One region of the Paenibacillus sp. FSL R5-0636 genome, then DNA from elsewhere that is predicted to be linked to it. Evidence: a T-box and tRNA genes for the amino acid it is inferred to sense, from the RefSeq annotation. Region 1 holds a T-box; the other regions hold tRNA genes.

What was found. A T-box is a leader RNA that pairs with one kind of tRNA and senses whether it is charged. The one in region 1 lies ahead of MKX34_RS28565 (glutamine--tRNA ligase/YqeY domain fusion protein), so its partner is inferred to be a tRNA-Gln.
Region 2: it has a tRNA-Gln gene. The T-box ahead of MKX34_RS28565 (glutamine--tRNA ligase/YqeY domain fusion protein) is inferred to sense a tRNA for this amino acid. The anticodon was not compared.
Region 3: it has a tRNA-Gln gene. The T-box ahead of MKX34_RS28565 (glutamine--tRNA ligase/YqeY domain fusion protein) is inferred to sense a tRNA for this amino acid. The anticodon was not compared.
Region 4: it has a tRNA-Gln gene. The T-box ahead of MKX34_RS28565 (glutamine--tRNA ligase/YqeY domain fusion protein) is inferred to sense a tRNA for this amino acid. The anticodon was not compared.

The regions. Positions count from the first base shown of each region.
Region 1 is NZ_CP150232.1:6,256,576-6,264,230, reverse strand. Features, by position in the region: gene MKX34_RS28580 (oxalate decarboxylase family bicupin) at 1-1,158, opposite strand, end outside; gene MKX34_RS28575 (copper amine oxidase N-terminal domain-containing protein) at 1,323-2,177, shown strand; gene MKX34_RS28570 (SAM-dependent methyltransferase) at 2,233-3,789, shown strand; T-box leader at 3,835-4,095, shown strand; gene MKX34_RS28565 (glutamine--tRNA ligase/YqeY domain fusion protein) at 4,177-5,856, shown strand; gene MKX34_RS28560 (Nramp family divalent metal transporter) at 6,063-7,355, shown strand; gene MKX34_RS28555 (N-acetylmuramoyl-L-alanine amidase) at 7,451-7,655, opposite strand, start outside.
Region 2 is NZ_CP150232.1:6,382,826-6,390,480, reverse strand. Features, by position in the region: gene MKX34_RS29245 (stage II sporulation protein M) at 1-19, shown strand, start outside; gene MKX34_RS29240 (hypothetical protein) at 272-502, shown strand; rRNA gene MKX34_RS29235 (16S ribosomal RNA) at 863-2,420, shown strand; rRNA gene rrf (5S ribosomal RNA) at 2,545-2,661, shown strand; tRNA gene MKX34_RS29225 (tRNA-Ile) at 2,708-2,784, shown strand; tRNA gene MKX34_RS29220 (tRNA-Ala) at 2,809-2,884, shown strand; rRNA gene MKX34_RS29215 (23S ribosomal RNA) at 3,024-5,950, shown strand; rRNA gene rrf (5S ribosomal RNA) at 6,025-6,141, shown strand; tRNA gene MKX34_RS29205 (tRNA-Asn) at 6,148-6,223, shown strand; tRNA gene MKX34_RS29200 (tRNA-Thr) at 6,225-6,300, shown strand; tRNA gene MKX34_RS29195 (tRNA-Glu) at 6,312-6,386, shown strand; tRNA gene MKX34_RS29190 (tRNA-Val) at 6,427-6,502, shown strand; tRNA gene MKX34_RS29185 (tRNA-Gln) at 6,546-6,620, shown strand; tRNA gene MKX34_RS29180 (tRNA-Lys) at 6,626-6,698, shown strand; tRNA gene MKX34_RS29175 (tRNA-Leu) at 6,715-6,798, shown strand; tRNA gene MKX34_RS29170 (tRNA-Gly) at 6,805-6,879, shown strand; tRNA gene MKX34_RS29165 (tRNA-Arg) at 6,887-6,963, shown strand; tRNA gene MKX34_RS29160 (tRNA-Pro) at 6,996-7,069, shown strand; tRNA gene MKX34_RS29155 (tRNA-Gly) at 7,081-7,154, shown strand; tRNA gene MKX34_RS29150 (tRNA-Pro) at 7,169-7,242, shown strand; gene MKX34_RS29145 (ImmA/IrrE family metallo-endopeptidase) at 7,343-7,655, opposite strand, start outside.
Region 3 is NZ_CP150232.1:6,134,800-6,142,454, forward strand. Features, by position in the region: gene MKX34_RS27955 (BMP family ABC transporter substrate-binding protein) at 1-952, opposite strand, end outside; gene MKX34_RS27960 (AraC family transcriptional regulator) at 1,282-2,037, shown strand; tRNA gene MKX34_RS27965 (tRNA-Leu) at 2,175-2,253, opposite strand; tRNA gene MKX34_RS27970 (tRNA-Cys) at 2,268-2,341, opposite strand; tRNA gene MKX34_RS27975 (tRNA-Gly) at 2,352-2,426, opposite strand; tRNA gene MKX34_RS27980 (tRNA-Gln) at 2,433-2,507, opposite strand; tRNA gene MKX34_RS27985 (tRNA-His) at 2,527-2,602, opposite strand; tRNA gene MKX34_RS27990 (tRNA-His) at 2,646-2,721, opposite strand; tRNA gene MKX34_RS27995 (tRNA-Trp) at 2,745-2,818, opposite strand; tRNA gene MKX34_RS28000 (tRNA-Tyr) at 2,825-2,910, opposite strand; tRNA gene MKX34_RS28005 (tRNA-Thr) at 2,916-2,991, opposite strand; tRNA gene MKX34_RS28010 (tRNA-Phe) at 3,020-3,095, opposite strand; tRNA gene MKX34_RS28015 (tRNA-Asp) at 3,106-3,183, opposite strand; tRNA gene MKX34_RS28020 (tRNA-Met) at 3,209-3,285, opposite strand; tRNA gene MKX34_RS28025 (tRNA-Val) at 3,302-3,377, opposite strand; tRNA gene MKX34_RS28030 (tRNA-Glu) at 3,433-3,507, opposite strand; tRNA gene MKX34_RS28035 (tRNA-Ser) at 3,526-3,618, opposite strand; tRNA gene MKX34_RS28040 (tRNA-Asn) at 3,622-3,697, opposite strand; rRNA gene MKX34_RS28045 (23S ribosomal RNA) at 3,759-6,685, opposite strand; rRNA gene MKX34_RS28050 (16S ribosomal RNA) at 6,918-7,655, opposite strand, start outside.
Region 4 is NZ_CP150232.1:963,084-970,738, forward strand. Features, by position in the region: rRNA gene MKX34_RS04110 (23S ribosomal RNA) at 140-3,066, shown strand; rRNA gene rrf (5S ribosomal RNA) at 3,141-3,257, shown strand; tRNA gene MKX34_RS04120 (tRNA-Ile) at 3,315-3,391, shown strand; tRNA gene MKX34_RS04125 (tRNA-Asn) at 3,395-3,470, shown strand; tRNA gene MKX34_RS04130 (tRNA-Ser) at 3,476-3,568, shown strand; tRNA gene MKX34_RS04135 (tRNA-Glu) at 3,585-3,656, shown strand; tRNA gene MKX34_RS04140 (tRNA-Val) at 3,663-3,738, shown strand; tRNA gene MKX34_RS04145 (tRNA-Met) at 3,754-3,830, shown strand; tRNA gene MKX34_RS04150 (tRNA-Met) at 3,902-3,978, shown strand; tRNA gene MKX34_RS04155 (tRNA-Asp) at 4,004-4,081, shown strand; tRNA gene MKX34_RS04160 (tRNA-Gln) at 4,098-4,172, shown strand; tRNA gene MKX34_RS04165 (tRNA-Lys) at 4,180-4,255, shown strand; tRNA gene MKX34_RS04170 (tRNA-Leu) at 4,271-4,355, shown strand; tRNA gene MKX34_RS04175 (tRNA-Gly) at 4,363-4,437, shown strand; tRNA gene MKX34_RS04180 (tRNA-Arg) at 4,448-4,524, shown strand; tRNA gene MKX34_RS04185 (tRNA-Pro) at 4,556-4,629, shown strand; tRNA gene MKX34_RS04190 (tRNA-Gly) at 4,642-4,712, shown strand; gene MKX34_RS04195 (GreA/GreB family elongation factor) at 4,852-5,307, opposite strand; gene MKX34_RS04200 (sporulation protein Cse60) at 5,704-5,898, shown strand; gene katA (catalase KatA) at 6,050-7,507, opposite strand.

The DNA of each region.
Region 1 (7,655 bases):
CACTGGCCATTTCACTTTCCGTAAGGCATCGGTCACTTCGGGTCCAACGTTCAAATTACTTTGAACCAATTCATGGGGAGTGAGAGCCATCCATTGGTTCAGAGAGACGTCGGCAAAACGATCACTTTTGAACATTTCGAGGAACCACAACGATTCTTCTCCTGTGTTCTGAATATAATGTCCAAATGCAAAAGGAACATACCCAACATCGCCAGCCCTGTAATTAAAGGTACGTGCCGCACCGTTTCCGGCAAACACAGTCATCCGTCCTTTTCCGGTAAGATAATATTGCCACTCATCGTTGTTGGGGTGCCAGTGGAGTTCTCTCATTCCTCCAGGTTCAATCTCTACCAGTGCAGCAGCCACGGTCTTGGAGATCGGAAAGTTGCTGGAATCAACGATTCTGACGCTCCCGCCAGGAGTCTTCAATGGAGGCTGTGCCAATAGCGAATGTTTGAAACTCTGTGGAATTTCTCCGTAAGGCGACTGCACCTTTTGGCTTTGTAATGAGCCGGGAACTTGATCCTGATAAATGTAAACCTGTTCAGTGGGGATGGAGTCAAAGGTCTCGGCAGGTATTCCAAAGTTAGCTGAAAGAACCTCTTTGGGCGTATGGGCGAACCAATCGGAAATAGACAAGGTATTCAGATCGGAGAAGCTCCCGTCGTCAAAGACTAGGAGGAATTCGCAGCCTTCTTCAAGACCTTGTATAGAGTGAGGAATACCCGGCGGAAAATACCATAGATCACCAGGTTCTACATCTGCTATAAAGTTCCGCCCATTCTGGTCCACAGCAGTAATCCGAGCGCGGCCTAACAGCATATAAGACCATTCCGCTTGCTGATGCCAGTGAAGCTCTCGTACTCCACCGGGGGTCAGGCTCATATTCACACCTGCCAGTGTAGTTGCGATAGGGAGTTCTCTGACGGTTACTTCTCTGGACCAGCCACCATGATTAAGCTGCATATGCGCATCGGAGAAAGAAAATTTCAAATTGGGAACCAGGCCCGCATCAGTTACCGGAGGTACGAACATATCCGGGTTCTCAAGATCCCGCATAACATCGCGGGGTCCTTTATCTAATCCCCCTGTGCCATCGCTTCGGATGGGCTGGGGGATGTTTGTTTTGTTTGCCGAATCCTGTCCAGCAGAAGTCATAAGATGTTCTCCTTTCTTGTTCCTTAAGAGTTCAATGAAAATATATGCGGAATGCTGTCTTTTATGATGGATAGCAGAAGTGGTACAAGTTGACATGTGTAGGGTCATCATTGATTATTACTAATAGAGGCTAAGGTTCTAGATGAACTGGAGAGGGGTTTGTGATGATTCACATCAAGGAGTCCTTACAACGATTAGGGAAAATAAAAGCTTATGTAATAGGTCTATTAGTGATTATGTTCGCCGCGGGATCTGCGGTTACACCTACATCGGTGTCGGCAGCTGTCCAGTTAGGGACACAGGTAATGCCACTGTCATACGGGGGATATTACGTGCTTTTTCCAGGTAAACTAGCCCCTTATTTCAAAGCAGGTAAATTAATGGTGCCGATTCGAGCCTTCTCCAATGCGATTGGCGCAGATTTGCTCTATGACGCTCTGAGCAAGAGTATTACTGTTTCACTGCTGGACCGATCGGTAGGAAATATTAAAGCAGGGCAGCTAGAGGCAGATTTTAATGGGGAGACCGTGGATTCATTAGGCGTTGCTCCAGAGATAAAGGATGGCACTCTGTTTGTTCCGGCGTCCCCCATTTTAGAAGGGCTTAAGTCTTTTCGCTGGGAAGTGCAATTTAATAATGTGAATAAATTAACCCTTGGCATTGGAGCCAGAAAAGGGGAGGAATGGGTGAAGCCTGAGGCAGATCGTGCGCTTGCTCCTTATCCACTCGAAACGACAGCGCATCCGTATCCGTTATATCCTACTATGCTAACACAGGCTCAATCCGGGAAAGAATATAGATTAACCTTAGGCGTGCAAAATACCTCCGGATTCATCATCCCTAAAGGAAACGCGGAATTAGAGCTGGTGAGTGTGGACAGTAAAGGAAATTCTTTTTATCAAACGTTGAAAGGACCTGATTCGTTAACCTCTAAGGCGGCATTATTATCATTTTCCGTTTCCATTCCAACAGAGGCTGAATACGTCATTTTCAGGTCACGCACATTTAGAGCGCAATAAGGCAATTGCTATAGATTATTCAAACAAGCTAGACAGAGAGCGGGTAAAGAAACAGATGACAGGTAACAAAGAACAGCAATATCGCTTCAGCGAAGCACCGATTTGGGAATTGCAACGAACATATTATGAAGAGCAGGGATTAAAGGCTTGGAATAATGATCAGGTCCCGCAGTACATCACGAGTAACCCTATGATTGCAACAGCATACGCAGAGATGATCTTTGGATTCCTGCAAGACCGGGCTGGACAAGGGCATCTCTCAGAGACCGTTACGATTCTAGAACTTGGAGCGGGAGCAGGCCGGTTAGCGTTCCATGTGCTTAAAAAGTTGTGTGAAATCGTAGACTACGCAGATATTCCTCTTCCTCCTTTTCGTTATGTGATGAGTGATTTGCCTTCCAAAAATATATCCAGTTGGCAGCAGCACCCGAGCCTACTTCCTTACGTAGAGCAGGGTATTTTGGACTTCGCTCGTTTTGATGCTGTGCAGGATGTAGAACTACATTTAGTACACGCTAAGCTCAGCATTCGGCCTGGTGATTTACAGCAGCCATTGGTGATTGTGGCAAATTATTTTTTTGACAGCATTCCGCAAGAATTAATTTATGTGGATGAAGGAAAAATATATGAATGTGAGGTTTCGATCCAGTATTCGGCGGAAGTTGATCCGGATAACCCCTCCGATGCGCTCGGCAAAATCATCCCGCAGTACCATTATCGGCGTGCGGCTAGTTATGAAGAGGAGACTTATCCCTATCATGACGTTATAGCGCTTTATCAGCAGAAGCTGGAGGATTCACATATACTCTTTCCGGTGGTGGGGCTTACTTGTCTGGAGCGGCTTGCGCGGCTCTCTACAGAGGGATTCGTGCTGCTTACAGCGGATAAGGGAGACCATCGCTTAGAGAACTGGGAATTTGCAGAACCTCCATTGCTGATTCATCACGGAAGCTTCTCTTTGACCGCGAATTATCATGCGATAGAGCATATGCTGAAACAAAAAGGGGCGCATTCAATATTCACCAGTCATCACTATAAAAACCTGAACATCGGCTGTATTCTTATGCTTCCAACACCGCTGAGCTATACAAACACTCGGCTGGGTTACAAGCGGTTTATAGAACGTTTTGGCCCGGATGATTTCTTTAGTATGAAGGAATGGATGGATCAGCAATTAGATACGATGGGGCTGCAGCAAATTTTGGCCTTTTGGCGTTTGGGTGGGTATGATGCTGAATGGTTTATCCATAGCGCTGAACAAATTTCGGAGCTGCTGCTGGGTGCCAGTGATGAAGAAATGCTGGATCTACAGCGAGGTATACAGTTGATGTGGACTGGCTATTATCCGATGGAACAGAGTTATGATCTGTCGCTAGATGCGGGGTTGCTGCTGTACGAAATGGATAAATTTGCGGAAGCATTGGGTTACTTAGAACGCTCCATGCATGAGAGCACGGAAGAACCATTGGCATCAGTGCTTTATAGCATGGCAATTTGTAACTACGAGCTAGGAGCTGAAGCTGCTGCATTGGAATACGCGCGTAGAGCTTTGTCTGCAGAGCCTGACAATGAAGTAGTATTGGAGCTTCTAACGGCGCTGAACGAAGAATAAGCACATTTACATAGGGTTATCTTTTTGGTATCCTATACAAAATAATCAAACGCGATGACGAGAAGAGTACATGAAATCATTCCTTCACAGAGAGCCCTGGATGATGAGAACAGGGTAAGGGGGATTTTATCGAAACAAGCCTCTGAGCGGCATATCGGAACCGGACTAAGGGGATGGTATGACGGGAGCTCCTGTTATAGAGCTAGAGTATAAGCACTGCGTAAGATGTTTTGCCGTACTTGATGAGATTAATATGGTGACATATTAATGAACCTGGGGTGGTACCGCGAGAATTTCGTCCCCAAGACCATAAGTCTTGGAGGTGAGGTTCTTTTTATTTTGCAGATTAAGCAGGCGGATATCACTTATAAACAGGAGGTAACACCAATGAACGAGGAACCGGAAGTATTAGCAGAGAGCTACATCGACAGATTGATTCAAGAAGAGCTGGGAGCAGGGACTTACAGTAGAGATATTTGCACGAGATTTCCACCTGAGCCTAACGGGTATCTGCATATTGGCAGTGCGTATGCTATTCACACGAACTATACGACTGCGAAAAAGTATGGCGGGAAGTTCCATTTGCGCTTTGATGACACCAATCCTTTAAAAGAGGATCTGGAGTATGTAAATGCCATCATCGAAGATATTCAATGGATGGGCTATCCACCGGACCATATTTTTTATGGATCAGATTATTCTGAGAAAATATACAATAGCGCAGTTACGTTAATCCGAAAAGGAAAGGCTTATGTCTGTGATTTATCACCTGAAGAGGTGACGGCTTATAGAGGGACACTTACGGAGCCGGGAAAAAACAGCCCATTCCGGGAGCGTTCTGTTGAAGAGAATTTGTGGTTATTTACGGAGATGAAAGATGGAGTTTATCCGACGGGAGCCAGAGTGTTGCGGGCTAAAATAGATATGAGCTCACCTAATATCAACTTACGTGATCCGGTGATTTACAGAATCATTCATGCGGAGCATTATAGAACGGGTAACGAATGGTGTATCTATCCGATGTATGATTTTGCCCATCCTATACAAGATGCTATCGAAGGGATTACGTATTCCTTATGCTCGATTGAATTTAAGGATCATCGGCCGCTCTATGAGTGGGTACTGAATGAGCTGGATACCCCTGAGGCTCCCAAGCAAAGAGAGTTTGGACGGGTGAACATCACCGGAGTTGTGACGAGTAAACGGTATATCAGACAGCTGGTTACAGGCCATTATGTGGACGGTTGGGATGACCCAAGACTTCCTACGCTTCGCGGTTTACGCAGAAGAGGTTTTACACCGGAGAGTATCCGGAATTTTGTGAAGGAAATTGGATTTGTCAGAAATAGCACCATTGTGGATATTGCCATGTTAGAGCATGCGCTTAGACAAGATTTGAAGGCAAAGGTTCCAAGTGTGATGGCTGTTCTTAAGCCTTTAAAAGTGGTCATTACTAATTATCCTGAGGATCATAATGAAGGGCTGACGATTGAGAATAACAGTGAAGATAAGTCACTTGGGGAAAGAGAGGTTCCTTTTTCACGAACCCTTTATATTGAACAAGAAGATTTCATGGAGGAGCCGCCAAAAGGTTATCACAGGCTGACTATGGGGAACGAGGTAAGGCTAAAGGGTGCTTATTTCATTAAATGCAACGAAGTAATCAAGGACGAAGTTACCGGAGAAATCCTAGAGCTTCGCTGCACCTATGATCCGAGAACGAAGAGCGGAAGCGGGTTTAATGAACGGAAGGTTAAGGCAACCATTCACTGGGTATCGGCAGATCATGCTATCAAAGCTGATGTTCATCTATATGAGCGGCTGCTGAAAGATAACGACGGTCCTAAAGAAGACGGTGAGCGCTGGGACGCGTATCTTAATCCGGATTCCTTGACGATCCTGAAGGATTGTTTGCTGGAGCCATCGATGGGCAACGCAACGCCAGAAGATAAATTTCAATTGATCCGGCATGGATTTTTCTGTGTGGATACGAAGTACACCACGGCAGATAAGCTGGTGCTGAATCGGATAGTACCGCTGAAGGACACATGGAAGAAAAATTCATAAGCAGCTTAAGCTAGGCGAAGATCGGGTAATTTCTGATCATCGTCTAGCTTTTTTTGTTATTGGTCATAAGTATTATAAGCAAATGAAAATTCCATATGAAACATATTTACATTTTTCAGAAATAAGCATATACTTTAAATATAAGTTGCACAGGGGAAACTTTCGTGTATATAGACAACTTTTTCAGGGCAAGAGGAGGAATCGAAATGCTCGAACAAACTTTAGTAGAACAACCACATATAAAACAACATAAGAACTCTGTTTCAGCACAAGCCGTACTTAACGGGGAGATCAAAGGGATTAAACGATTACTTCCTTTCCTAGGCCCAGCTTTTATCGCTGCAGTTGCTTATCTGGATCCGGGTAATTTTGCCACCAATATTACGGCAGGCTCCAAATATGGATATCTTTTATTGTGGGTGATCGTAGCCTCGAATCTAATGGCTGTATTAATCCAAGCGTTATCCGCCAAGCTGGGGATTGCGACAGGCAAGAACTTGCCTGAGATCGCTCATGATCGTTTTCCGAAGAGTGTATCTATCTTCTTATGGATTCAAAGTGAACTGGTGATTATAGCTACGGATCTGGCAGAGTTTATCGGGGCGGCATTAGGATTATATCTCTTATTTGATATTCCCATGCTGCCAGCAGCACTGATTACTGCGGTGGGTTCATTTGCTATCTTAGAGCTGCAACGCCGGGGATACCGCTCCCTTGAGGCAGGGATTGCCGCAATGATTCTTATAGTCGTATTAGCCTTCGCTTTTCAAGTTATTGTAGCTAAACCAGATATGGGAGCTGTTGCTGTAGGCATGTTTACACCGAAGTTTGAAGGGGTGGACAGCATCCTGTTGGCCGCAGGAATACTAGGTGCAACAGTGATGCCACATGCGATTTACCTGCATTCATCACTTACACAGAACCGTATCGTCGGGGTGAATGAATCGGAGAAAAAACAGATTTTCAAACTGGAATTTATAGATATTATAATTGCGATGATTATCGCAGGTGCAGTAAATATGGCTATGGTTATTGTCTCTGCGGCATTGTTTTTCAAAAATGGTCTCGTGGTTGAGGATCTGGATGTCGCGTTTCAACAATTTGGTCACTTAGCTGGACCAGTAACGGCAATCTCGTTTGGGTTAGGACTCCTCATTGCGGGACTGTCGAGTTCCTCCGTAGGAACTATGGCTGGTGATGTGGTTATGCAAGGCTTCATCAACAAAAGAATTAACCTGTACTTGCGCCGTGCGATTACCATCATTCCCCCACTAGCGATCATTGGTTTTGGTGTGAATCCAACGAAGGCACTCGTAATAAGTCAAGTGATTTTGTCCTTTGGGATTGCGTTCGCGTTGATTCCACTGGTTGTGTTTACAAGCAACCGCCAGATTATGGGCGGGTTAGTGAACCGCAAAATGACAGCCACTCTGGGCTGGATTATCTCCGGTCTGGTTGTATCGTTGAACTTGTTCTTGGTCTATCAAATGCTCGTATAAGGAAGCAGTCAAAAGAGCCCGACCCACAAATCTCCTCAGATCATACCTGAGAGATACATGGGTCGGGCTTTTTTTTGGAGTGTTGTTCCAGCCAGTTATTTAAAATAATCTGCTACGCCTTCGGCGATGGCTTTAGCTGCTTTTTTCTGATAGGAGGTCTTGCGGACAATGGACTCGTCTATAGGATTGGTAAGGAATCCAAGCTCGACCAAGGTAGCTGGAATCCGATTCTCCCTTAGGATGTGATAATCGCCAAAGGACAACCCGTTGCTCTTCAGACCGATGCCTTGCCCCAGCCGG
Region 2 (7,655 bases), 130 kb from region 1:
TTTTTCACTTTTATCATAAAACTTCCGGGAATAGAGCATAACATTAAGGGCGTTCATCCAAGGATTGCCTAAAGGTAAGGAGTATATAATCGACACGAAACCATAAAGGGAATTTTTAATAATTATGGTTATAAAAAGAGGACTCCGGTTAATCTAGTGTAAGAGGATCTTAAGGCAGCTTTCTCCATGAGATGTACTTACTGATTATGCAAAAAGGTTTTGGGGGTTTAGAGAAGGTGTTAATTGCAACTTCATGAAGGAGGCCAAGCATATGTTGGGAATGTTGTTTAACGAAAAGGAATGCAAGGAACTGGATTATGTTTTGAGAAAAGAACTAGATGAGATGCTGTTAGATTTGAGTGATCAGCGCTTGGACCAAAATATCAGGCACGCCATCGCTAATAGATATAAGACTGTATTCCGGATGTATGCTCGCTTCGCTCCTCAGAAAGAGCTTTCCAAGTATGCATGGGGTGGACGTTCTTCTCAGTATAAACACTGAAGATATACGAGAATTGCTACAGTTTTATAAAGTTTTCAGATTATTTAATAAAATAGCTTGACTAAAAAGGAGTGCTCATGATAAATTATATCTCGCGCTCCTTTTGCTTGTGTAAAAGGGAAGCGGAAGGCAAGAAAAATTGAAAAAAAAGATTTTTCAAAAAAAAGACTTGCCAAACAGCTTAACACTGTGATATATTATAAAGGTCGCCGCTGATAAACAACGACGACGAAATGAGAGACATTGATCTTTGAAAACTGAACAACGAGTGAGTAGGAAATCACGCAAGTGAGGTCCAAAATTAGAGAATTAATTTTCTCGTCAGATGTTTCAAAATGAGCATTTCGCTCTTTTCAATACTAATTGGAGAGTTTGATCCTGGCTCAGGACGAACGCTGGCGGCGTGCCTAATACATGCAAGTCGAGCGGAGTTATTTTGAAAGCTTGCTTTCAAAATAACTTAGCGGCGGACGGGTGAGTAACACGTAGGCAACCTGCCCTTCAGACTGGGATAACTACCGGAAACGGTAGCTAATACCGGATAATTTCTTTTTTCTCCTGAGAGAAGAATGAAAGACGGAGCAATCTGTCACTGAGGGATGGGCCTGCGGCGCATTAGCTAGTTGGTGGGGTAACGGCCCACCAAGGCGACGATGCGTAGCCGACCTGAGAGGGTGAACGGCCACACTGGGACTGAGACACGGCCCAGACTCCTACGGGAGGCAGCAGTAGGGAATCTTCCGCAATGGGCGAAAGCCTGACGGAGCAACGCCGCGTGAGTGATGAAGGTTTTCGGATCGTAAAGCTCTGTTGCCAGGGAAGAACGTCCGGTAGAGTAACTGCTACCGGAGTGACGGTACCTGAGAAGAAAGCCCCGGCTAACTACGTGCCAGCAGCCGCGGTAATACGTAGGGGGCAAGCGTTGTCCGGAATTATTGGGCGTAAAGCGCGCGCAGGCGGCTATTTAAGTCTGGTGTTTAAACCTTGGGCTCAACCTGAGGTCGCACTGGAAACTGGGTGGCTTGAGTACAGAAGAGGAAAGTGGAATTCCACGTGTAGCGGTGAAATGCGTAGATATGTGGAGGAACACCAGTGGCGAAGGCGACTTTCTGGGCTGTAACTGACGCTGAGGCGCGAAAGCGTGGGGAGCAAACAGGATTAGATACCCTGGTAGTCCACGCCGTAAACGATGAGTGCTAGGTGTTAGGGGTTTCGATACCCTTGGTGCCGAAGTTAACACAGTAAGCACTCCGCCTGGGGAGTACGGTCGCAAGACTGAAACTCAAAGGAATTGACGGGGACCCGCACAAGCAGTGGAGTATGTGGTTTAATTCGAAGCAACGCGAAGAACCTTACCAGGTCTTGACATCCCTCTGAATCTGCTAGAGATAGCAGCGGCCTTCGGGACAGAGGAGACAGGTGGTGCATGGTTGTCGTCAGCTCGTGTCGTGAGATGTTGGGTTAAGTCCCGCAACGAGCGCAACCCTTAACTTTAGTTGCCAGCAGGTAATGCTGGGCACTCTAGAGTGACTGCCGGTGACAAACCGGAGGAAGGTGGGGATGACGTCAAATCATCATGCCCCTTATGACCTGGGCTACACACGTACTACAATGGCCGGTACAACGGGAAGCGAAGCCGCGAGGTGGAGCCAATCCCATCAAAGCCGGTCTCAGTTCGGATTGCAGGCTGCAACTCGCCTGCATGAAGTCGGAATTGCTAGTAATCGCGGATCAGCATGCCGCGGTGAATACGTTCCCGGGTCTTGTACACACCGCCCGTCACACCACGAGAGTTTACAACACCCGAAGTCGGTGGGGTAACCCGCAAGGGAGCCAGCCGCCGAAGGTGGGGTAGATGATTGGGGTGAAGTCGTAACAAGGTAGCCGTATCGGAAGGTGCGGCTGGATCACCTCCTTTCTATGGAGAATCGTCTTCTGCAATGAGGACATTCAAATCGGAAGCTAAGCTTCCATAATAGAACCTTCGGGTTCGAACACTCACTCGTGTTCAGTTTTGAAAGAGCAAGTCTCTTTCGCATGCGTTTGGTGGCGATAGCGGAGGGGTTCCACACGTACCCATCCCGAACACGACCGTTAAGCCCTCCAGCGCCGATGGTACTTGGACCGAAGGGTCCTGGGAGAGTAGGACGTTGCCAAGCGGACAACCAATTCATTGGTTGATTCACAATGTTATATATGTTATATGGGCTTTTAGCTCAGTTGGTTAGAGCGCACCTCTGATAAGGGTGAGGTCGGTGGTTCGAGTCCACCAAGGCCCACCATATAACATTATAGAGTGATTTTATGGGGCCATAGCTCAGCTGGGAGAGCGCCTGCCTTGCAAGCAGGAGGTCAGCGGTTCGATCCCGCTTGGCTCCACCATAAATTTTTAAATGAATAACTTTTTTAACTTGATCCTTGAAAACTGGATACCGAAACGAATTTGCGTTTTAGAACATCTTTTAGCAACTTGTGCAAACAAGTAAATGTTATTAGTGAGATTTTTCTTCGGAAGAATCAAGGTTAAGCTAATAAGAGCACACGGAGGATGCCTAGGCGCCAGGAGCCGACGAAGGACGTGGCGAACAACGAAACTGCCTCGGGGAGCTGTAAGCAAGCTTTGATCCGGGGGTGTCCGAATGGGGAAACCCAGCTGTGGTAATTCGCAGTTACTCATACCTGAATACATAGGGTGTGTAGAGGCAGACCAGGGGAACTGAAACATCTAAGTACCCTGAGGAAGAGAAAACAATAGTGATTCCGTCAGTAGCGGCGAGCGAACGCGGAACAGCCTAAACCTAAGAGCTTGCTCTTAGGGGTTGTGGGACGTCTCACATGGAGTTACAAAGGAATATGGTAGGTGAAGAGGTCTGGAAAGGCCCGCGATAGAGGTAAAAGCCCTGTAACCTAAACTGTATTCTCTCCGAGACGGATCCCGAGTAGTGCGGGGCACGTGAAACCCCGTATGAATCCAGCAGGACCATCTGCTAAGGCTAAATACTACCTGGCGACCGATAGTGAAACAGTACCGTGAGGGAAAGGTGAAAAGCACCCCGGAAGGGGAGTGAAATAGAACCTGAAACCGTGTGCTTACAAAAAGTCAGAGCCCGATCTATGGGTGATGGCGTGCCTTTTGTAGAATGAACCGGCGAGTTACGTTTAACATGCAAGGTTAAGCCGAGAAGGTGGAGCCGCAGCGAAAGCGAGTCTGAATAGGGCGATTGAGTATGTGGACGTAGACCCGAAACCGTGTGATCTACCCCTGTCCAGGGTGAAGGTGCGGTAACACGCACTGGAGGCCCGAACCCACGTACGTTGAAAAGTGCGGGGATGAGGTGGGGGTAGCGGAGAAATTCCAATCGAACTCGGAGATAGCTGGTTCTCCCCGAAATAGCTTTAGGGCTAGCCTCGGTATAAGAGTAGTGGAGGTAGAGCACTGATTGGGTGCGGGGTCCGCAAGGATTACCAAGCTCAGTCAAACTCCGAATGCCATATACTTATTGCCGGGAGTCAGACAGTGAGTGCTAAGATCCATTGTCAAAAGGGAAACAGCCCAGACCATCAGCTAAGGTCCCCAAGTGTGTGTTAAGTGGGAAAGGATGTGGAGTTGCACAGACAACCAGGATGTTGGCTTAGAAGCAGCCACCATTGAAAGAGTGCGTAATAGCTCACTGGTCGAGTGACTCTGCGCCGAAAATGTAACGGGGCTAAACACACCACCGAAGCTATGGCTAGATACGTATGTATCTGGGGTAGGGGAGCGTTGTGTAGGGGTTGAAGGTGTACTGAAAAGAGCGCTGGACACTACACAAGTGAGAATGCCGGTATGAGTAACGAAAAGATCAGTGAGAATCTGATCCGCCGAAAGCCCAAGGTTTCCTGAGGAAGGCTCGTCCGCTCAGGGTAAGTCGGGACCTAAGGCGAGGCCGAAAGGCGTAGTCGAAGGACAACAGTTTGAAATTACTGTACCACCGTAATCCGCTATGAGCGATGGGGTGACGCAGGAGGGTAGTGACGCGGACTGATGGATGTCCGTCTAAGCAGTGAGGCTGATGTGTAGGCAAATCCGCACATCATTAAGGCTGGGCTGTGATGGGGAGCGAAAATTGTAGTAGCGAAGGTCATGATCTCACACTGCCAAGAAAAGCCTCTAGCCAGGAGAAGGTGCCCGTACCGCAAACCGACACAGGTAGGCGAGAAGAGAATTCTAAGGCGCGCGGAAGAACTCTCGTTAAGGAACTCGGCAAAATGACCCCGTAACTTCGGGAGAAGGGGTGCCCCGGTAGTGTGAATAGCACGAGGGGGCCGCAGTGAAAAGGCCCAAGCGACTGTTTAGCAAAAACACAGGTCTGTGCGAAGCCGCAAGGCGAAGTATACGGGCTGACGCCTGCCCGGTGCTGGAAGGTTAAGGGGAGTGGTTAGGGGTAACCCGAAGCTATGAACCGAAGCCCCAGTAAACGGCGGCCGTAACTATAACGGTCCTAAGGTAGCGAAATTCCTTGTCAGGTAAATTCTGACCCGCACGAATGGCGTAACGACTTGGGCGCTGTCTCAACGAGAGATCCGGTGAAATTTTAATACCTGTGAAGATGCAGGTTACCCGCGACAAGACGGAAAGACCCCATGGAGCTTTACTGCAGCTTGATATTGAATTTGGGTACGATCTGTACAGGATAGGTGGGAGCCGTAGAAATCGGAGCGCAAGCTTCGGTGGAGGCGCCGTTGGGATACCACCCTGATCGTATCTAGGTTCTAACCTAGTACCCTTACCGGGTACGGGGACCGTGTCAGGCGGGCAGTTTGACTGGGGCGGTCGCCTCCTAAAGAGTAACGGAGGCGTTCCAAGGTTCCCTCAGAATGGTTGGAAATCATTCGCAGAGTGCAAAGGCATAAGGGAGCTTGACTGCGAGACCTACAAGTCGAGCAGGGACGAAAGTCGGACTTAGTGATCCGGTGGTACCGCATGGAAGGGCCATCGCTCAACGGATAAAAGCTACCCTGGGGATAACAGGCTTATCTCCCCCAAGAGTCCACATCGACGGGGAGGTTTGGCACCTCGATGTCGGCTCATCGCATCCTGGGGCTGAAGTAGGTCCCAAGGGTTGGGCTGTTCGCCCATTAAAGCGGTACGCGAGCTGGGTTCAGAACGTCGTGAGACAGTTCGGTCCCTATCTGTCGTGGGCGCAGGAAATTTGAGAGGAGCTGTCCTTAGTACGAGAGGACCGGGATGGACGTACCGCTGGTGCACCAGTTGTTCCGCCAGGAGCATGGCTGGGTAGCTACGTACGGACGGGATAAGCGCTGAAAGCATCTAAGCGTGAAGCCCCCCTCAAGATGAGATTTCCCAATTAGTAAGACCCCTTGAAGACGACGAGGTAGATAGGTTGGAGGTGGAAGTGCAGCAATGCATGGAGCTGACCAATACTAATCGGTCGAGGGCTTATCCTATACTTAGAATGCAAATTCGTTTCGGATTCAGTTTTCAGGCGATTAAGCCTGAGCATTTACGCTGTAAATGCCCGTTTGGTGGCGATAGCGGAGGGGTTCCACGCGTACCCATCCCGAACACGACCGTTAAGCCCTCCAGCGCCGATGGTACTTGGACCGAAGGGTCCTGGGAGAGTAGGACGTTGCCAAGCGGATATTCCCTGATAGCTCAGTTGGTAGAGCACTCGACTGTTAATCGAGTTGTCACAGGTTCGAGTCCTGTTCGGGGAGCCATGCTCTCATAGCTCAGCAGGTAGAGTGCTTCCATGGTAAGGAAGAGGTCACCGGTTCGAATCCGGTTGAGAGCTCCACAGATTTGCAAGGCCCGTTGGTCAAGGGGTTAAGACACCTCCCTTTCACGGAGGTAACATGGGTTCGAATCCCATACGGGTCACCAACTTTTACTTGTACTTACCCTTAGAGGGTCCCATAGATATGGAGGCTTAGCTCAGCTGGGAGAGCATCTGCCTTACAAGCAGAGGGTCGGGGGTTCGATCCCCTCAGCCTCCACCATAATCTTCCTAAGAGATTATGGGCAACATAGAGGTACCATCAATGGGGATTAGCCAAGCGGTAAGGCAACGGACTTTGACTCCGTCACTCATAGGTTCGAATCCTATATCCCCAGCCAAGTGCGAGCCATTAGCTCAGTTGGTAGAGCACCTGACTTTTAATCAGGGTGTCGAAGGTTCGAGTCCTTCATGGCTCACTTTTATTATTATCATGCGCGTGTGGCGGAATGGCAGACGCACCAGACTTAGGATCTGGCGTTTCACGACGTGGGGGTTCAAGTCCCTTCACGCGCACCACTTATTGCGGACGTGGCTCAGCGGTAGAGCATCGCCTTGCCAAGGCGAGGGTCGCGGGTTCGATTCCCGTCGTCCGCTCCATAATTTTGCGCCCTTAGCTCAGCTGGATAGAGCGTTTGACTACGAATCAAAAGGCCGGGAGTTCGAATCTCTCAGGGCGCGCCATTTTTATTATTAAGCAATTATAGTATTTATAACGGGATGTAGCTCAGCTTGGTAGAGCACCTGGTTTGGGACCAGGGGGTCGCATGTTCAAATCGTGTCATCCCGATTTTCACCTTTGCGGGTGTAGTTCAATGGTAGAACTTCAGCCTTCCAAGCTGATAGCGTGGGTTCGATTCCCATCACCCGCTCCATAATTTTATAGTAACGGGATGTAGCTCAGCTTGGTAGAGCACCTGGTTTGGGACCAGGGGGTCGCATGTTCAAATCGTGTCATCCCGATACTCAGCTTAATCGCTGCTCAAAAGCTCTTACTTCGGTAAGGGCTTTTTTGTTATGTATTGAATAAACATATAAATACAGTCGAAGAACGTATGTTCTATTATTCCTCCAAAAAAAATCGGACTTCCGGTGGAATTCCAATCCGTAGATAATAGTTTCTCCATGATTCCTCTTGTTCGGGGCTTCTGCCCGAAGAAAGTAATTTTACAGCAAAGACATTAGCTTGACGTTCAAGCTTCCCAGGAGAGAAATAGGAGCTTTCCTCCAGAAAAAAGCGATTGATCCCCTTGTGAAGCCGATCATGCCCTAATTCATGCGCACAAACGAAGCGCTGCCATTCTACAGGCAACTCATTATGAATGACGATAAACCTTCTTCTTAGTTTTCGATAATATAATCCCTTTGTGCCAGTC
Region 3 (7,655 bases), 120 kb from region 1:
ACACATCACGTTTGCCCATTTCTAGCGTTCCCTCTTGCAATCTCTTCACTGCACCTAGAATAGCCGTATCAATCTTTTTAATAGATGAAGTAACGATTAGATTTGCTTTTTCACTATCCGTATCGTTAATCAACATTGCCTGATCGGAGTCTACACCGATTGCATATTTTTTCTTCTCTTTAGCTGCGTCAAAGATCCCAAGACCTGTACCCCCAGCCACGTTAAAAATAACATCCACACCGGAGTTATATTGAATTAGAGACAGCTCCTTACCTTTTGCCGGGTTAACAAAATCACCAGCGTACGACACAGCCACTTTTACATCAGGATCAACGTACTGAGCACCTTGAATGTAGCCGACCAAGAAAGCATTAATCCCCGGAATATCCATACCGCCCACAAACCCAATCACATTCTCAGGGGTAGCATTCGGCATATCCGATTGTGTAGCTAATGCTGCTACGGCACCTGCCAAGAAAGATACTTCATTTGTCGCATAAGACATGTTGTACATGTTATCTGGTGCTTCATCGATGTCGGTATCATAATTAATGAATTTTTTGTCTGGATACAATTCTGCCGTTGCATTAAACATCTCTGTAATTTCAGAACCGCCAGAAATAATTACATCCCAATCCTCGGAAGCGATATCGTTAAATGTAGGCTCCCATTTCGTTTTATCAACGCCCATTTCAACAACCTTTGTTACTGCACCTAGTTCATCCTTAACCTTTTGCAAGCCGTTATTAGCGGAGTCAAAAAATGATTTATCCCCAAGTGTCCCCGGAATCAGCAATACAACCTTGAGTTTATCCCCTGAACCTGTTTCTCCACCCTCAGCAGCGTTTGATCCAGTATTCGCAGAAGAACCGTTATTGGACGTGTTATTCCCACATGCTGTGACCAGAACCATCACCATTAATAACAACAAAGAAAGAACTTTTTTATTCATTACTCTATTCCACCCCTAATTTTAGTTGGTTAGTAATCCGGCAGAATCCCCATCTTCACCCATTGTATAATTCACGGTTCAAATGGAAATTCTCTTTTTTCCAAATAAAGTATCATTAAAAGTAATAAATTTAACGTTTAGGCTCAAAAATAGCAATAAAAATACCATTATTATTAATAATCCGCTTTATTTCCGAACGAGATGGCCAGTCAGGTTGCGAACTTTCGGATTTATTGATACGATCATAACAAATATTATTAAAAATAATTATATGATTTCGGTCATAGTTTTGTACGATTCGGCTAAAACATAAGTATTGGAGGATCATCATGGATCGTGTTCTATATATTGTAAGTGCCACACATGAGCTAAATACTTATATCCCTCCACACCAGCATGAATGCTACGAACTGGTCTATTATTTACAGGGGGTAGGGACAACCAATGTTGGCCCACGAAGTTACCATTTTCGCTCCTCTTCTTTCGCGCTTGTGCCACCCAATCATAAACATGACGAGCACCACCGTGAGGATGCAAATGTATTATTTGTAGGCTTCCACTCGGAACACCCTAATATGAGTAATCTGCTCGGCGTATATGAAGATGATAAAGATAAGACCGTTCTTCAAATCCTGCTGCGAATGAAAGCAGAGTTTACACGCAAGCAAGACGGATTCTCTGAGCTTCTAAACCTACAAATGAGCGAGATTACCGTCCATCTTATGAGGCTTCTTAGTGCCTCTGGATATCAATCCCCAACAGAAGACCGAGTACAATATGTCCTTAATTATATGAATGAGCATTATCGCCATAAATTGTCCGTCGAAACACTATCAGAAATGTCCGGATATAGCTACGATCGTTTTCGCCATCTATTTAAAGAACGGTTCGGGTCTTCACCCCTGCGGTATTTGCTGTTAAAACGCCTGGATTATGCAAAATCTCTATTACGTCATACTCAGATGCAAATCTCTGAAGTATCTGCTGCTGCAGGTTTTGTGAACGATGCCCAATTCTGCAATATGTTTAAACGAGAAATAGGTCATACCCCGCGAGCATTCCGCATTAATAATCAATCAGGTTAATCACTAATCAGATTAAAAAAAGCCGTTGAAATAGAGAAACTCCTCTATTCAACGGCTTAATCCTGTAAAACTAAGAACATAAAGAAAAAAGGTTAGTAAGATTGCTTATAAAAGCATTCTTACTAACCTTTTTAAGATACCGGCGAGAGGACTCGAACCTCCACGGTTTCCCACTCGATTTTGAGTCGAGCGCGTCTGCCATTCCGCCACGCCGGCACATATGAACTAAATGGAGGCGCCACCCAGATTTGAACTGGGGATAAAGCTTTTGCAGAGCTTTGCCTTACCACTTGGCTATGGCGCCATGTAAATTTTGGAGCGGACGACGGGAATCGAACCCGCGACCCTCGCCTTGGCAAGGCGATGCTCTACCGCTGAGCCACGTCCGCATAAAATGGCTGGGGATATAGGATTCGAACCTATGAGTGACGGAGTCAAAGTCCGTTGCCTTACCGCTTGGCTAATCCCCAATAACATTTTAAAGTAAAATGGGGCGACTGATGGGTCTCGAACCCACGAATGCCGGAACCACAATCCGGTGCGTTAACCCCTTCGCCACAGTCGCCATATTAAGTTGATATTGTTGCCATTATTCATTTTAAAGAAAATGGGGCGGCCGATGGGTCTCGAACCCACGAATGCCGGAACCACAATCCGGTGCGTTAACCCCTTCGCCACGGCCGCCATATTAAACTTTAGAAAGAACTTGGCAGGGGCAGCAGGAATTGAACCCACACCAACGGTTTTGGAGACCGTTGTTCTACCTTTAAACTATGCCCCTAAAAACTGGTGGAGGATGATGGATTCGAACCACCGAACACTTACGTGAGCAGATTTACAGTCTGATGCGTTTGGCCACTTCGCTAATCCTCCAAGGATGGTGCCGGCGAGAGGACTTGAACCCCCAACCTACTGATTACAAGTCAGTTGCTCTACCAATTGAGCTACACCGGCATGGCACTCATTCTTTTGTGATGATAAATGGTGGCTCGGGACGGAATCGAACCGCCGACACGAGGATTTTCAGTCCTCTGCTCTACCGACTGAGCTACCGAGCCATGATGAAAATGGCGGAACCGACGGGATTCGAACCCGCGATCTCCTGCGTGACAGGCAGGCATGTTAGGCCAACTACACCACGGTTCCAAAAGATATAATTGCTTAAGTTAATTGGTTGCGGGGGCAGGATTTGAACCTGCGGCCTTCGGGTTATGAGCCCGACGAGCTACCGGGCTGCTCCACCCCGCGCCAGTAAAATATGTTATGGTGGAGGCTGAGGGGATCGAACCCCCGACCCTCTGCTTGTAAGGCAGATGCTCTCCCAGCTGAGCTAAGCCTCCATAAACAACAATTGTTATTGTACCAAAGTCCACTAGGATAAATCAAGTGAAAATTTGGTGACCCGTATGGGATTCGAACCCATGTTACCTCCGTGAAAGGGAGGTGTCTTAACCCCTTGACCAACGGGCCATACTAATTAAAAATTTGTGGCGGAGAGAGAGGGATTCGAACCCTCGAGACGCTTGTGGCGCCTACACGATTTCCAATCGTGCTCCTTCGGCCAAACTCGGACACCTCTCCATATGGCTCCCCGAACAGGACTCGAACCTGTGACAACTCGATTAACAGTCGAGTGCTCTACCAACTGAGCTATCAGGGAATATTCATACCAGGCTTAATCGCCTGAAAACTGAATCCGAAACGAATCTGCATTCTAAGTATAGGATAAGCCCTCGACCGATTAGTATTGGTCAGCTCCATGCATTGCTGCACTTCCACCTCCAACCTATCTACCTCGTCGTCTTCAAGGGGTCTTACTAATTGGGAAATCTCATCTTGAGGGGGGCTTCACGCTTAGATGCTTTCAGCGCTTATCCCGTCCGTACGTAGCTACCCAGCCATGCTCCTGGCGGAACAACTGGTGCACCAGCGGTACGTCCATCCCGGTCCTCTCGTACTAAGGACAGCTCCTCTCAAATTTCCTGCGCCCACGACAGATAGGGACCGAACTGTCTCACGACGTTCTGAACCCAGCTCGCGTACCGCTTTAATGGGCGAACAGCCCAACCCTTGGGACCTACTTCAGCCCCAGGATGCGATGAGCCGACATCGAGGTGCCAAACCTCCCCGTCGATGTGGACTCTTGGGGGAGATAAGCCTGTTATCCCCAGGGTAGCTTTTATCCGTTGAGCGATGGCCCTTCCATGCGGTACCACCGGATCACTAAGTCCGACTTTCGTCCCTGCTCGACTTGTAGGTCTCGCAGTCAAGCTCCCTTATGCCTTTGCACTCTGCGAATGATTTCCAACCATTCTGAGGGAACCTTGGAACGCCTCCGTTACTCTTTAGGAGGCGACCGCCCCAGTCAAACTGCCCGCCTGACACGGTCCCCGTACCCGGTAAGGGTACTAGGTTAGAACCTAGATACGATCAGGGTGGTATCCCAACGGCGCCTCCACCGAAGCTTGCGCTCCGATTTCTACGGCTCCCACCTATCCTGTACAGATCGTACCCAAATTCAATATCAAGCTGCAGTAAAGCTCCATGGGGTCTTTCCGTCTTGTCGCGGGTAACCTGCATCTTCACAGGTATTAAAATTTCACCGGATCTCTCGTTGAGACAGCGCCCAAGTCGTTACGCCATTCGTGCGGGTCAGAATTTACCTGACAAGGAATTTCGCTACCTTAGGACCGTTATAGTTACGGCCGCCGTTTACTGGGGCTTCGGTTCATAGCTTCGGGTTACCCCTAACCACTCCCCTTAACCTTCCAGCACCGGGCAGGCGTCAGCCCGTATACTTCGCCTTGCGGCTTCGCACAGACCTGTGTTTTTGCTAAACAGTCGCTTGGGCCTTTTCACTGCGGCCCCCTCGTGCTATTCACACTACCGGGGCACCCCTTCTCCCGAAGTTACGGGGTCATTTTGCCGAGTTCCTTAACGAGAGTTCTTCCGCGCGCCTTAGAATTCTCTTCTCGCCTACCTGTGTCGGTTTGCGGTACGGGCACCTTCTCCTGGCTAGAGGCTTTTCTTGGCAGTGTGAGATCATGACCTTCGCTACTATAATTTTCGCTCCCCATCACAGCCTAGCCTTAACGATGTGCGGATTTGCCTACACATCAGCCTCACTGCTTAGACGGACATCCATCAGTCCGCGTCACTACCCTCCTGCGTCACCCCATCGCTCATAGCGGATTACGGTGGTACAGTAATTTCAAACTGTTGTCCTTCGACTACGCCTTTCGGCCTCGCCTTAGGTCCCGACTTACCCTGAGCGGACGAGCCTTCCTCAGGAAACCTTGGGCTTTCGGCGGATCAGATTCTCACTGATCTTTTCGTTACTCATACCGGCATTCTCACTTGTGTAGTGTCCAGCGCTCTTTTCAGTACACCTTCAACCCCTACACAACGCTCCCCTACCCCAGATACATACGTATCTAGCCATAGCTTCGGTGGTGTGTTTAGCCCCGTTACATTTTCGGCGCAGAGTCACTCGACCAGTGAGCTATTACGCACTCTTTCAATGGTGGCTGCTTCTAAGCCAACATCCTGGTTGTCTGTGCAACTCCACATCCTTTCCCACTTAACACACACTTGGGGACCTTAGCTGATGGTCTGGGCTGTTTCCCTTTTGACAATGGATCTTAGCACTCACTGTCTGACTCCCGGCAATAAGTATATGGCATTCGGAGTTTGACTGAGCTTGGTAATCCTTGCGGACCCCGCACCCAATCAGTGCTCTACCTCCACTACTCTTATACCGAGGCTAGCCCTAAAGCTATTTCGGGGAGAACCAGCTATCTCCGAGTTCGATTGGAATTTCTCCGCTACCCCCACCTCATCCCCGCACTTTTCAACGTACGTGGGTTCGGGCCTCCAGTGCGTGTTACCGCACCTTCACCCTGGACAGGGGTAGATCACACGGTTTCGGGTCTACGTCCACATACTAATTCGCCCTATTCAGACTCGCTTTCGCTGCGGCTCCACCTTCTCGGCTTAACCTTGCATGTTAAACGTAACTCGCCGGTTCATTCTACAAAAGGCACGCCATCACCCATAGATCGGGCTCTGACTTTTTGTAAGCACACGGTTTCAGGTTCTATTTCACTCCCCTTCCGGGGTGCTTTTCACCTTTCCCTCACGGTACTGTTTCACTATCGGTCGCCAGGTAGTATTTAGCCTTAGCAGATGGTCCTGCTGGATTCATACGGGGTTTCACGTGCCCCGCACTACTCGGGATCCGTCTCGGAGAGAACACAGTTTAGGTTACAGGGCTTTTACCTCTATCGCGGGCCTTTCCAGACCTCTTCACCTACCATATTCCTTTGTAACTCCATGTGAGACGTCCCACAACCCCTAAGAGCAAGCTCTTAGGTTTAGGCTGTTCCGCGTTCGCTCGCCGCTACTGACGGAATCACTATTGTTTTCTCTTCCTCAGGGTACTTAGATGTTTCAGTTCCCCTGGTCTGCCTCTACATTTCCTATGTATTCAGAAATGAGTAACTGCGAATTACCACAGCTGGGTTTCCCCATTCGGACACCCCCGGATCAAAGCTTGCTTACAGCTCCCCGAGGCAGTTTCGTTGTTCGCCACGTCCTTCGTCGGCTCCTGGCGCCTAGGCATCCTCCGTGTGCTCTTATTAGCTTAACCTTGATTCTTCCGAAGAAAAATCTCACTAATAACATTTACTTGTTTGCACAAGTTGCTAAAAGATGTTCTAAAACGCAAATTCGTTTCGGTATCCAGTTTTCAAGGATCAAGTCTTACTTGAGAGCTTAAACTCTCAAAACTGAGCAACGAGTGAGTAACAGGCCTAAACCTGAGTTTTGGAAGCTAAGCTTCCGATTTGAATGTTCTCATTGCAGAGAACGATTCTCCATAGAAAGGAGGTGATCCAGCCGCACCTTCCGATACGGCTACCTTGTTACGACTTCACCCCAATCATCTACCCCACCTTCGGCGGCTGGCTCCCTTGCGGGTTACCCCACCGACTTCGGGTGTTGTAAACTCTCGTGGTGTGACGGGCGGTGTGTACAAGACCCGGGAACGTATTCACCGCGGCATGCTGATCCGCGATTACTAGCAATTCCGACTTCATGCAGGCGAGTTGCAGCCTGCAATCCGAACTGAGACCGGCTTTGATGGGATTGGCTCCACCTCGCGGCTTCGCTTCCCGTTGTACCGGCCATTGTAGTACGTGTGTAGCCCAGGTCATAAGGGGCATGATGATTTGACGTCATCCCCACCTTCCTCCGGTTTGTCACCGGCAGTCACTCTAGAGTGCCCAGCATTACCTGCTGGCAACTAAAGTTAAGGGTTGCGCTCGTTGCGGGACTTAACCCAACATCTCACGACACGAGCTGACGACAACCATGCACCACCTGTCTCCTCTGTCCCGAAGGCCGCTGCTATCTCTAGCAGATTCAGAGGGATGTCAAGACCTGGTAAGGTTCTTCGCGTTGCTTCGAATTAAACCACATACTCCACTGCTTGTGCGGGTCCCCGTCAATTCCTTTGAGTTTCAGTCTTGCGACCGTACTCCCCAGGCGGAGTGCTTACTGTGTTAACTTCGGCACCAAGGGTATCGAAACCCCTAACACCTAGCACTCATCGTTTACGG
Region 4 (7,655 bases), 1.8 Mb from region 1:
TTTTGAGAGTTTAAGCTCTCAAGTAAGACTTGATCCTTGAAAACTGGATACCGAAACGAATTTGCGTTTTAGAACATCTTTTAGCAACTTGTGTAAACAAGTAAATGTTATTAGTGAGATTTTTCTTCGGAAGAATCAAGGTTAAGCTAATAAGAGCACACGGAGGATGCCTAGGCGCCAGGAGCCGACGAAGGACGTGGCGAACAACGAAACTGCCTCGGGGAGCTGTAAGCAAGCTTTGATCCGGGGGTGTCCGAATGGGGAAACCCAGCTGTGGTAATTCGCAGTTACTCATTTCTGAATACATAGGAAATGTAGAGGCAGACCAGGGGAACTGAAACATCTAAGTACCCTGAGGAAGAGAAAACAATAGTGATTCCGTCAGTAGCGGCGAGCGAACGCGGAACAGCCTAAACCAAGGGGCTTGCCTCTTGGGGTTGTGGGACGTCTCACATGGAGTTACAAAGGAATATGGTAGGTGAAGAGGTCTGGAAAGGCCCGCGATAGAGGTAAAAGCCCTGTAACCTAAACTGTGTTCTCTCCGAGACGGATCCCGAGTAGTGCGGGGCACGTGAAACCCCGTATGAATCCAGCAGGACCATCTGCTAAGGCTAAATACTACCTGGCGACCGATAGTGAAACAGTACCGTGAGGGAAAGGTGAAAAGCACCCCGGAAGGGGAGTGAAATAGAACCTGAAACCGTGTGCTTACAAAAAGTCAGAGCCCGATCTATGGGTGATGGCGTGCCTTTTGTAGAATGAACCGGCGAGTTACGTTTAACATGCAAGGTTAAGCCGAGAAGGTGGAGCCGCAGCGAAAGCGAGTCTGAATAGGGCGACTTAGTATGTGGACGTAGACCCGAAACCGTGTGATCTACCCCTGTCCAGGGTGAAGGTGCGGTAACACGCACTGGAGGCCCGAACCCACGTACGTTGAAAAGTGCGGGGATGAGGTGGGGGTAGCGGAGAAATTCCAATCGAACTCGGAGATAGCTGGTTCTCCCCGAAATAGCTTTAGGGCTAGCCTCGGTATAAGAGTAGTGGAGGTAGAGCACTGATTGGGTGCGGGGTCCGCAAGGATTACCAAGCTCAGTCAAACTCCGAATGCCATATACTTATTGCCGGGAGTCAGACAGTGAGTGCTAAGATCCATTGTCAAAAGGGAAACAGCCCAGACCATCAGCTAAGGTCCCCAAGTGTGTGTTAAGTGGGAAAGGATGTGGAGTTGCACAGACAACCAGGATGTTGGCTTAGAAGCAGCCACCATTGAAAGAGTGCGTAATAGCTCACTGGTCGAGTGACTCTGCGCCGAAAATGTAACGGGGCTAAACACACCACCGAAGCTATGGCTAGATACGTATGTATCTGGGGTAGGGGAGCGTTGTGTAGGGGTTGAAGGTGTACTGAAAAGAGCGCTGGACACTACACAAGTGAGAATGCCGGTATGAGTAACGAAAAGATCAGTGAGAATCTGATCCGCCGAAAGCCCAAGGTTTCCTGAGGAAGGCTCGTCCGCTCAGGGTAAGTCGGGACCTAAGGCGAGGCCGAAAGGCGTAGTCGAAGGACAACAGTTTGAAATTACTGTACCACCGTAATCCGCTATGAGCGATGGGGTGACGCAGGAGGGTAGTGACGCGGACTGATGGATGTCCGTCTAAGCAGTGAGGCTGATGTGTAGGCAAATCCGCACATCGTTAAGGCTAGGCTGTGATGGGGAGCGAAAATTATAGTAGCGAAGGTCATGATCTCACACTGCCAAGAAAAGCCTCTAGCCAGGAGAAGGTGCCCGTACCGCAAACCGACACAGGTAGGCGAGAAGAGAATTCTAAGGCGCGCGGAAGAACTCTCGTTAAGGAACTCGGCAAAATGACCCCGTAACTTCGGGAGAAGGGGTGCCCCGGTAGTGTGAATAGCACGAGGGGGCCGCAGTGAAAAGGCCCAAGCGACTGTTTAGCAAAAACACAGGTCTGTGCGAAGCCGCAAGGCGAAGTATACGGGCTGACGCCTGCCCGGTGCTGGAAGGTTAAGGGGAGTGGTTAGGGGTAACCCGAAGCTATGAACCGAAGCCCCAGTAAACGGCGGCCGTAACTATAACGGTCCTAAGGTAGCGAAATTCCTTGTCAGGTAAATTCTGACCCGCACGAATGGCGTAACGACTTGGGCGCTGTCTCAACGAGAGATCCGGTGAAATTTTAATACCTGTGAAGATGCAGGTTACCCGCGACAAGACGGAAAGACCCCATGGAGCTTTACTGCAGCTTGATATTGAATTTGGGTACGATCTGTACAGGATAGGTGGGAGCCGTAGAAATCGGAGCGCAAGCTTCGGTGGAGGCGCCGTTGGGATACCACCCTGATCGTATCTAGGTTCTAACCTAGTACCCTTACCGGGTACGGGGACCGTGTCAGGCGGGCAGTTTGACTGGGGCGGTCGCCTCCTAAAGAGTAACGGAGGCGTTCCAAGGTTCCCTCAGAATGGTTGGAAATCATTCGCAGAGTGCAAAGGCATAAGGGAGCTTGACTGCGAGACCTACAAGTCGAGCAGGGACGAAAGTCGGACTTAGTGATCCGGTGGTACCGCATGGAAGGGCCATCGCTCAACGGATAAAAGCTACCCTGGGGATAACAGGCTTATCTCCCCCAAGAGTCCACATCGACGGGGAGGTTTGGCACCTCGATGTCGGCTCATCGCATCCTGGGGCTGAAGTAGGTCCCAAGGGTTGGGCTGTTCGCCCATTAAAGCGGTACGCGAGCTGGGTTCAGAACGTCGTGAGACAGTTCGGTCCCTATCTGTCGTGGGCGCAGGAAATTTGAGAGGAGCTGTCCTTAGTACGAGAGGACCGGGATGGACGTACCGCTGGTGCACCAGTTGTTCCGCCAGGAGCATGGCTGGGTAGCTACGTACGGACGGGATAAGCGCTGAAAGCATCTAAGCGTGAAGCCCCCCTCAAGATGAGATTTCCCAATTAGTAAGACCCCTTGAAGACGACGAGGTAGATAGGTTGGAGGTGGAAGTGCAGCAATGCATGGAGCTGACCAATACTAATCGGTCGAGGGCTTATCCAATATTTAGAATGCAGATTCGTTTCGGATTCAGTTTTCAGACGATTAAGCCTGAGCATTTACGCTGTAAATGCCCGTTTGGTGGCGATAGCGGAGGGGTTCCACACGTACCCATCCCGAACACGACCGTTAAGCCCTCCAGCGCCGATGGTACTTGGACCGAAGGGTCCTGGGAGAGTAGGACGCCGCCAAGCGGACAACCACATTACCCGTGGTATTTTTTTTGCCCTTAATATTAATATGTCTTAGAAGGGCCTTTAGCTCAGCTGGTTAGAGCGCACCCCTGATAAGGGTGAGGTCGGTGGTTCGAGTCCACTAAGGCCCACCATATTCCCTGATAGCTCAGTTGGTAGAGCACTCGACTGTTAATCGAGTTGTCACAGGTTCGAGTCCTGTTCGGGGAGCCATTTATGGAGAGGTGTCCGAGTTTGGCCGAAGGAGCACGATTGGAAATCGTGTAGGCGCCACAAGCGTCTCGAGGGTTCGAATCCCTCTCTCTCCGCCATAAAAATTATTAGCATGGCCCGTTGGTCAAGGGGTTAAGACACCTCCCTTTCACGGAGGTAACATGGGTTCGAATCCCATACGGGTCATATCATGGAGGCTTAGCTCAGCTGGGAGAGCATCTGCCTTACAAGCAGAGGGTCGGGGGTTCGATCCCCTCAGCCTCCACCATATTATTTTCACTGACGCGGGGTGGAGCAGCCCGGTAGCTCGTCGGGCTCATAACCCGAAGGTCGCAGGTTCAAGTCCTGCCCCCGCAACCAATTTACTCTTATACATTATGTTTAGGGATAAGCTGGTATGGTGAAAATGAATAGTATATACTTATTAATGACGCGGGGTGGAGCAGCCCGGTAGCTCGTCGGGCTCATAACCCGAAGGCCGCAGGTTCAAATCCTGCCCCCGCAACCAATTTACACTTATGCATTATGTCTATGGAACCGTGGTGTAGTTGGCCTAACATGCCTGCCTGTCACGCAGGAGATCGCGGGTTCGAATCCCGTCGGTTCCGCCATTTAGTTAATTATTATTGGGGATTAGCCAAGCGGTAAGGCAACGGACTTTGACTCCGTCATGCATAGGTTCAAATCCTATATCCCCAGCCATTTATGAGAGCCATTAGCTCAGTTGGTAGAGCACCTGACTTTTAATCAGGGTGTCGAAGGTTCGAGTCCTTCATGGCTCACCATTTTCTTTAAAGTGTGCGCGTGTGGCGGAATTGGCAGACGCACCAGACTTAGGATCTGGCGTTTCACGACGTGGGGGTTCGAGTCCCTTCACGCGCACCATGTTTTTGCGGACGTGGCTCAGCGGTAGAGCATCGCCTTGCCAAGGCGAGGGTCGCGGGTTCGATTCCCGTCGTCCGCTCCATATAGATTTTGCGCCCTTAGCTCAGCTGGATAGAGCGTTTGACTACGAATCAAAAGGCCGGGAGTTCGAATCTCTCAGGGCGCGCCATTTTATTACTAAGCAGTTATAGTATTGTTAACGGGATGTAGCTCAGCTTGGTAGAGCACCTGGTTTGGGACCAGGGGGTCGCATGTTCAAATCGTGTCATCCCGATTTTATACCTTTGCGGGTGTAGTTCAATGGTAGAACTTCAGCCTTCCAAGCTGATAGCGTGGGTTCGATTCCCATCACCCGCTTATAATGAGAAACACCTGCCGGTATTAGGCGGGTGTTTTTTTGATTGGACATATCTTACGGAGACTTAAATAATAGAAACGCCCCCCTCCTTAATATAGGAAAGGGACGCTGCTGTAGTGGGTTTATAAGGGATCGTCCTTATATAAGAACGCCTACCTCACCATTATTCACGAACTTAATACTTTCGATCTTCACCTCTAGTTGACCTGAAGGAATCGCTAGCTGACAAGTACTGCCGAGCTCAGCCAGCAGCAACTGCATGCCTATAGGTGACAACATAGAAATCTTGTTATCGTTAGGTTCTGCTTGGTTAGGAAATACGATGGTATAGATATCTGTAGTATTATCGTCCAAGTAACGAAGCTGCAACTGGCTTCCGATAAAGACCTGAGAATTTAAATCTTCACCATTAAACTCAGTTAGTAATTGTTCCAGCTCGGAGCAATAACGGGACAACAGCGTTTCAGCATTGCTTCTATCCTTGCTTCGTACCGGAAAGTATTGATTTAGAAATGCGATTTTTTCCTCATCAAAATAAATAAGCTGCTGAAGCAGCTGTGTCCGTGAGCCTTCATAGATAAGACTATGGTTCATAGTAGATTTCACCCCCTCTAAGTAGCACATTCCTTGTAAACTTGTTATGGTGTGTTGCCATCTTAAAATCCCTCCTATACAAATAGAGGTCCCCCAATGGAGACCTTCTGATCAGTATACCAGCTTCTATTTGTAAATCCAATCCATTTTAAAAGGGGAATTAAAACCTTCTAAATATTGTAATGAAAACCTTTGACTATTACATACTTGGGTGCTATGATAGGCTGATGCATAGGCATTTCGTAGAAAACTGCGAAATGCCTATACTATATTTTGAAGATATTTTTACATTAATTGTTACCTGGGGAGTGATACGCCATGTACATTTCGTTGAGTTCACATATAGATTCCAGAACTATAAAATAACTACTTAATTTATTAAAGGAGGAGATCAGGATGATTCAAGTTAAAGAGTTTGTAGATGCTGATAATTCTTATGCAGAGAATAAAGCTAATGAGTTCCTGGCAGGACTACGGGAGGAACAGATTGTGAATATCTGTTACGGTTCGGTAGTTAAATCATCACGTGATGGGGCAGAGCACCAAAGAACCACTATACTGGTCGTGTATAAGACAAATGAAAGGCAATAACTGGAACACGTTTTTTTCATGTCTATCCATTGTCTCTACGCTGTGCGTTGTGATTGTCATCATTTATTATGTTTTCAGCTAATTAGTAAAAAGAGGACCTTTCCCATCTACGGGCAAAGGTCCTCTTTAGTTTATAAGTGCATTTACAGTCTTACATTCCGTCTGGTACGGATAGACCCAAACCGGATGCGATACGCTGTCCCAAGTCTGGATCAGCCTTAAAGAAATGTTCAATCTGGCGACGTTTGATATCGTTACTTTCAACAGGAGTCATAGCGCCAACGATGTTTTGAACTAGACGGGTACGTTCTTCTTCAGACATTAGACGGTACAAGTCACCTGGTTGTGTATAGTGATCGTCACTATTGTAGGCGACACTATCCGCATATCCGGAGACTTCGAACGGCGATGTTTTATGCTGCGGTGATTCTTTTGGTCCCCCTAAGCTGTTAGGCTCGTAATAGGCTCCGGAACCGCCATTGTTGCCCAAGGCCATGCCACCATCACGTTGATAGTTCTTCACTTCTACTTTTGGACGGTTGATAGGCAGGCTGTTGTGGTTAGGGCCAACCCGGTGGCGGTGTGCATCACCATACGCGAACAGACGGCCTTGTAGCAATTTATCCGGCGAAGCTTCAATACCAGGAACGAAAGAGCCGGGAGAGAATGTGACTTGTTCTACTTCAGCGAAGTAGTTCTCCGGATTGCGATCCAATACCATACGGCCAACCTCGATTAACGGATAATCTTTTTGTGACCAGACCTTTGTTACATCAAATGGATCAAAACGGTAAGTCTTCGCATCCTCGATCGGCATAATTTGCACGTAGAGCTTCCAAGCAGGGAAATCTCCTTTATCAATAGCATTGAACAAGTCTTCTGTATGATAATCCGGGTTTTCCCCAGCGATTTTGGAAGCAAGGTCTGCATCTAGATTCTTAATGCCTTGTTCTGTTTTGAAATGGTATTTCACCCAGACTGTATTACCCTCGGCATTTACCCACTTGAAGGTATGGCTACCAAACCCATGCATATGTCTCAGCGTAGCTGGAATTCCGCGATCCGACATCAAAATCGTTACCTGATGCAGAGATTCAGGCGATAAAGACCAGAAGTCCCATACAGCATTCGGGTTCTTCAGATGTGTCTGTGGATCACGTTTCTGTGTATGAATAAAGTCCGGGAATTTAATCGCATCACGAACGAAGAATACAGGCGTATTGTTACCTACGAGATCATAGTTTCCTTCTTCAGTATAGAACTTCACGGCAAAACCACGAGGGTCGCGTACGGTATCAGCAGAACCTAATTCACCAGCTACAGTAGAAAAACGAATGAACAACGGTGTACGTTTGCCTACTTCAGACAAAAAGTTAGCTTTTGTGTATTGGGTCAGATCTTTTGTAACTTCAAAATACCCGTGAGCGCCAGCACCTTTAGCATGAACGACACGTTCAGGAACACGTTCTCTGTTAAAGTGGGCTAATTTCTCAAGCAGATGGACATCTTGCAGCAAAGTGGGACCGCGGTCACCGGCTGTCATTGAATTCTGATTGTCGCCTACTGGAGCACCCCAGCTGGTTGTAAGATTATTATTATTGGAGCTCATTAATAGAATCACCTCATGAGATTTGATTTTAGATTTAGTATAAGTTCTATATTAATGTTTTTTAAAGAAATTGCAACACTTTTTAAATAATTGGCACATTACAATATGTGGGAATCGTCATTACATCGTTGGCACATTCAGATATATA